Regions from separate parts of the Virgibacillus salexigens genome, predicted to be linked through region 1. Evidence: riboswitches for the same ligand, from Rfam matches in the RefSeq annotation. Region 1 holds a riboswitch; the other holds the start of a gene.
The links. A riboswitch is a leader RNA that binds a small molecule or an ion and turns the genes downstream of it on or off. The one in region 1 is predicted to bind S-adenosylmethionine.
Positions count from the first base shown of each region.

Region 2: linked by a shared signal. The riboswitch ahead of BN990_RS12600 (LLM class flavin-dependent oxidoreductase) and the one ahead of BN990_RS14930 (5-methyltetrahydropteroyltriglutamate--homocysteine S-methyltransferase) in region 1 are both predicted to bind S-adenosylmethionine.

Region 1 is NZ_CCDP010000002.1:427,155-430,578, forward strand. Features, by position in the region: gene BN990_RS14920 (CBS domain-containing protein) at 1-280, opposite strand, end outside; gene BN990_RS14925 (aldo/keto reductase) at 410-1,327, opposite strand; SAM riboswitch class I at 1,464-1,566, shown strand; gene BN990_RS14930 (5-methyltetrahydropteroyltriglutamate--homocysteine S-methyltransferase) at 1,656-2,759, shown strand; gene rbsB (ribose ABC transporter substrate-binding protein RbsB) at 3,019-3,424, opposite strand, start outside.
Region 2 is NZ_CCDP010000001.1:2,610,903-2,614,326, forward strand. Features, by position in the region: gene BN990_RS12595 (ATP-grasp domain-containing protein) at 1-928, opposite strand, end outside; gene BN990_RS12600 (LLM class flavin-dependent oxidoreductase) at 946-1,998, opposite strand; SAM riboswitch class I at 2,086-2,204, opposite strand; gene dacB (D-alanyl-D-alanine carboxypeptidase/D-alanyl-D-alanine endopeptidase) at 2,273-3,424, opposite strand, start outside.

The DNA of each region.
Region 1 (3,424 bases):
GCTCATTTAATTCTATTTCAATTTCTTCAATTCTCTCCACAATTGCATCATGCGGTTCTGCAATGGCATGTGTCATATCTAATTTATTATGTACGATAGCATTTCGTAGTTCTGCAAACTCCAAAAGATCATCACTATATTCGCGAACGAGGGCGTTAGAATTTCTAAGTATTTTTACAGCCTTAGAGAAACCTACATCTTTCTTATGAATTAATAACGCACGTAGCATTTTTTCTATTCGGTTGAATGCAGTAAGAAAACGCTCTGAGTTTTGATACATGGTTGTACTCCTCATTTTCATAGTAAGATGGGAAATAACGCCTTTTTTTCAGTAGATTGATTCATGGGTTTCGAAAAAAATAGAATGAAGCGGTTCTTCATCCCGAAAATGAAACATTGTGTTTATTGACTATGGCAGTTTATTTCCTGCTACTTGATAAATGTCATACCACTCTTTTCGAGTAATCTGAAGGTCAGATGCTGTTGCTATTAGTGACAAACGCTCTTGATTCATCGTACCTACAACAGGTTGAATTCCTGCAGGGTGACGTAGAATCCATGCAATAGCAATTGCTGTTTTTGTTACTCCGTATGTTTCAGCTATTTCCATAAGCTTTGTATTTAATTCAGGGAATTTTTCATTATCAATAAAAACGCCCTCAAAGAATCCATATTGAAATGGTGACCAAGCTTGTATTGTCATATGATTCATTCGAGAATAATCTAATACACTTCCATCTCGATTTATTCCATTTACATGCTGCGTGTTTACTTGCAGACCTGCATCGACCATTCCAGAATGCATAATACTGAATTGTAATTGATTAACAATTAAATCTTGTGCAACGTATTGCTTTAATAATTCTATTTGTAATGGGTTATGATTACTCACACCGAATTGTCTAACTTTACCACTATCTTTAAGAACTTGGAATGCCTCTGCCACCTCTTCAGGTTTCATTAACGCATCCGGACGGTGGAGTAATAATACATCAAGGTACTCTGTCTGGAGACGTTTAAGTATTCCATCTACTGATTCTACTATATGGTTTTTAGAAAAATCAAAGAACCCCTCTCGTATTCCACACTTTGATTGAATTTTCATTTTTTCTCGTACCGAAGGACGCATTTGAATAGCTTTAGCAAATATTTCTTCGGAATGCCCTCCGCCATAGATATCTGCATGATCAAAGAAGTCGATTCCAAGACCCAATGCATGGTGAAGTAATTTTTCCGCTTCCATTACAGACAATTGAGTTAGCCGCATACAGCCAAATGCAAGGTTAGAAACAAATAGGTCACTCTTTCCCAACTTTAATTTGCGCATACCACTCATCTCCTCTTCAATTTTATAACTCTAGCATATCATGAATAAAGAAAATTTGAAGTTTTAAAATAATAATGTTGACAAGACAATGTATATACGGTAATCTTATTTTCAATAATTAAATTAATCGTATAACTTCTTATCCAGAGAGGTGGAGGGACTGGCCCTTGGAAGCCTCGGCAACAGACTTTTCATACGTACTGTGCCAATTCCAGATGCATGCTGCATGAAGATAAGAAGAGGACAAGCTAATGTATATCAAAGCCTCTTCTTATCTATAAGAAGAGGCTTTTTAGTTATACAAACAAAAAGAAAGAAGGTATGTAAAATGACAACCACTCTTATTAAAGCTCCATTCAAGGCAGACCATGTAGGAAGTCTACTTCGACCAGAGAGACTGCATCAAGCAAGAAGAGATTATCAACAAGGCACGATAACAAAAAAGCAACTACGTGCGATTGAAACTGAAGAAATTAATTACATCGTTGATAAGCAAATTGAAGTTGGCTTAAAGGTAGTTACAGACGGTGAATTCAGAAGAACTTGGTGGCATTTAGACTTTTTGGAACATTTAAACGGCATTGAAGGATATGTCCCATCATCTGGCTACCAATTCAAAGATGTCGAAACAGAAAAATACGATGTACGTAACACAGGTAAGATTTCGTTTCATTCAGAGCATCCGTTTATACAGGATTTTATTGCGTTCAAAGAAATTGTTGGTGATCGTGCAGTACCTAAACAGACAATACCGAGCCCAAATCAACTTTTCAATAAAGGGATTCGAAATTCGGAAATCTACCCAAACATCGAAGATTATGCCAATGATGTAATCAAAGCATATCAAGATGCAATTCAAGCATTTTATGATGCCGGCGTTAGATACCTTCAATTAGACGATGTCTACATTGCAGGATTATCAGCACCTTCTATCCCATTTAATGATGGCGATTATTCAAGGGAACAATTAATTGATTTAGCTCTTCGCGTTGTTAATGGTGCATTAGAAAACAAACCAGATGACCTAAAGATTACCACCCACTTATGTAGAGGTAATTATCAATCAACTTGGGCTTTTGAAGGCAGCTATGCTTTAATCGCACCAACATTATTAGCAAAGGAGAAAGTAAATGGCTTTTTCTTCGAGTATGATGATGAACGTTCCGGTGACTTTACGCCTTTAAAGCATATTCCTACTGGAGGGCCACAAGTCGTATTAGGTGTTGTAACTTCGAAGACAGGAGAACTTGAAGATAAAGAAGCGATTATCACTAGAGTAAAAGAGGCAGCCAACTATGTACCTTTAGAGCAATTATGTTTAAGTCCACAATGTGGATTTGCTTCTACCCATCACGGCAATATCTTAACTGAGGAGGCACAGTGGAGGAAACTAAAATTCATTGTAGACGTTGCGAAAGAAATTTGGGAGTAACGATTCCTTACACCAATTATATCTATAAGCGTAATTTTATCGAAGTTTGAAATCGTTTTGCTTTTCGAAGAATATGGCCTTAGCTAACCCGGATAAGCAAAGTTCTTATCCGAGTGGAGCATCATGGGCCTTGTTGTTTCCGCAGAAGCCGAAGGGTTTCTACTGCTTCTTATCGATATATCAGTGGCTGCCTCCTTTCATAAAATCGTTTATGGAAGGAGGCATCATTCTAAATTTGATACCGCTTTTCGGAGGAATTTTATTCGGTTACCATTTGTAATTCAACCGGAATGAAACCTTCTACTTTTTCGCCTTTGACAATCTTTCCAACAGCAGCAATTGCTCTTTCACCGATTAAACCTGGCTGCTGTGCGATGGTTGCATCCATCGATCCTTCTTCTACAGCTGCTACTGCGTCATCAGTAGCATCAAACCCGACAACAACTACGTTATCTAATAAGCCCTGCGCCTGCAGTGCTTCCACTGCACCGAGTGCCATCTCATCATTATGCGCAAATACAGCATGGAAGTCTCCAACACTTTGTAAGATATTTTCCATTACGGATAATCCTTCGGTACGATCAAAATTTGCCGATTGACTAGCAACTACTTCGATGCCTTCTAATTCATCGACAATATGATGGAAACCCTCTCCCCTTTCTCTA
Region 2 (3,424 bases), on a different contig from region 1:
TATTTAATTGTTCTCCTAAATAAGTTGCTAGCTCAAGCATTCCAAAAACACCGCTTTTTGCTTCAGCATCGCTATTATAGTTGGTATTTGTATTAATATCATAGGTATATATGGTTCCATGTTCGTCTTCAATAAATTCAATACCTGCTACTTGAATATGATTAGCAGCCAGTACCTCTTTATATTTTTCAATAATGGGGTGATGGAACCCTTGTCGAATTTGAAATTTTTCATTCTGCGCTTGTTGTTCCCCTGCCGGACAAAATAAATCTTCAATCGTGCAGGCATCTGCAGGACAGAGTTCAAACCCTTCAGATGTGTCAACCTTTACTGCATATACGAATTCTCCACCTACAAATTCGCAGCGGGTAATAGATGCTGATGGAGAATGAATGTATTCTTGTATTAACGTTACACCATCAACGGGTTCTTCAAATGTTTCACTTTCAATATATTGTTCTAATGCTGCTTTGCTATGAAACAGTTGTACGCCTAACCCTTTTCCAGCTCGATTGTGCTTGGTAATAAACGATCTCCCTTCGAATAATTCAGCTGCTTCTGATAATTGCGATTTCCCAACAGCAGCCACTGTTCTCGGCGTTCTCACTCCATATTTTTCCAATTCCAAATATTGTTGGACCTTACTTACTTCTAGCTGTAATGCTCGACTACCATTAATTACTGTTCTACCATGATACTCCAACCATGCTAACACTGCATTCGTCAATTCAGGAGCAAAACGATTCCCTCTTGTATGCGAAGAAGCACTCATTCGATTATAGAAAATTCCTTTAGGTGGTTCACTTAATAAATCGACCGTGCCATCATTCAGTAACCAGTCTTCATAAGGTAATCCCAATTCTTCTAATCTAGCAGTTAAATGGCTTGTCCATTCTGGATTTTCATGTAGGATATATATTTTACTCATTACATATCTTCCTTCCTTTATACCGTTGTTTGTTCTTTACGTAGTTGTTCGACTAAAGGCATAACTTGTTCAGAAAAACGTTTCATCTCTTCTAACTGCGGAGAGCATTGTAATAATAGCAAATCAACACCTGCCCTCTCATATTCGAGAATTCGTTCCGCTATTTGTTCTGGTGTTCCTATTAAATGTGGACGTAATCCTCGATTAGATACAGAATAATCCTTTAACTGAACAGCTTGTTCTAACTGTGATTTTGAAGTGAAATCTCCAAATCCACTATATCCACTTGTGTCTTTTACCATGGTGATTCGTTCTAATTCCGTAAGTGCTGCCGCTTCTGTTTCCCGACAAATTACATAAGCTGCCATTCCAAATGATCGAATCGGATCTTTATTTGCTTTCCTTCTACGTGATTTCATATCTTTAATTTTGTCAGCAACCTCTTCAACCGTGCCACCATGCATGACATAAGCATCACATAGTGTGGAAATTACCTGCTTACCCTTTTCACTTTCTCCCCCAGCGTATAACATGGGATTGGGGCGTTGCAGCGGCTTTGGTTCCAATTTTGTATCCTCAATTTGATAGTACCTTCCATGATAAGAAAAAGTGTCCTCTGTCCATAAACCTTTTAGTATATCGATAAATTCTGTTGTTCTTGCATACCGCTCATCATGTTCTGTAAAGTCTCCACCATACTGTTTAGCTTCTTCTTCCCACCAACCAGAGACAATATTAAGAGTAAATCGCCCATTGCTCATGCGATCGATATTTGCAGCCATTTTCGCAGTAACCGCTGGGTGGTGAAATACTGGACGCACAGCAGTCATAATTTCTATTTTATTCGTTACTGCTGCTAACCCAGCTGCAGTAGACCATGCTTCTAATGAATCTGCTTCTATTCCTTTTATATCATTTAAATAAAGTTCCGCAATTAGCGTTGTATCATATCCCCATTCCTCTGCCGCTTGAATAACTGTCTTCGCATATTCAAAGGTTGGCGGCATATGTTCATCATCTACATTACGTAACCATCCACCAAATATTGGTAACCAAAATCCATATTTCATTGACTCCACTCCCAGATGAATTTTTCCCAAAACAAAAAACTCTTTTCCGATAAGAAAAGAGTTTGAAATCTTGTTATTTCAGTTCTCTTCTTATCTTTCAAGTCACATGGACTTGATGGATTTGGCACAGTCTTTTTATAAATGGTTATAAAAACCTGTTGCCGAGGCTTCATGGGGCCATATCCCTCCACCTCTCTGGATAAGAACACAATATTTAATTCACTATATTAAGCCTATCGCAAATATGCTTATCTGTCAATTTTGATAACTCTTATCATTCGGAATGGATCATCATATCCAATAGTTGATTCTCCATTCGTTTTCCTTCTTCCTCATCTAATAAATTATTGAACATAATGGAAAATACAATTTTTTCTTTGTTCGCTTTTTCTGCATAACCGGATAAAGTACTAATGGTATATAAACTGCCTGTTTTGGCCTGAACCGGTAACCCATGCATACGGTGCTGTAAGGTACCACCAATGTCCCTTTCTGATTCCCCCGCAACTGGCAAGGCGTGAAAATAGGTTGAAAACCATTCCTTTTTTTGAATCACATATAGTAACCAGGAAATTTGGTTTGCTGGTATCAAATTCATATGAGATATTCCGGATCCGTCTCGCAACATCAATCCTTTTGTCTCCATCCCAAAATTCACAAGTTGTTTTTCTAACACATTTAATCCTTTTTCCCAACTACCTTCCCCATACACCTGCTTGCCCATTTCCTTTATCAAGATTTCACCAATTGTATTGTTACTATGCTTCATAAATGGAACCATCAATTTCGATAAGGGGATAGAATAACAAAAATGCAATAACTTTGTATTGGTTGGTACTTTAGCTATCTCCCACCCTCCACTATAGGTAATATGATGTTTAGTTAATGCCTGTTTGAACAAATCAATAGCGTATCCTGTTGGTTCCCATACCGATACCCACTCTTTCAATCCTTCGTGCCTATCGGGAATCTCGCCTGTTATCGTAATTAAATTGCTTCCATGTTGACGCTCAAATATTATATTTTCTTTTTTATTCGTTTCTACGGTAACTGCCTTATTATCTATTTCAATATATGTAGACTCCGGTGAAGAGGTAATTATAGGATTTTCCCCCAGCTTATTTGGTCTAATCTCCACCTTAATTGTTCCAGCATGATAGTCACTGTCTGGAGAAGCTGTTAAGGCTGAAATTTGCGCACCGTAATAATACGTTTCATCACTCCAAATCATATCTGGCGAGAGACGAACTGAATCATACCAAGTATCATCCCCAATAACCTTCCCTGAAATATGCTGAATACCCATTGCTCTAAGTTTGGCAGCAAATCCAGCGAAGTCTTTCGGTAATAAAGTAGGATCCCCTTTTCCTATTAGGTATACATTTCCTACTAAGCATCCCCCTTTTATTATTCCATCTGTACGTAT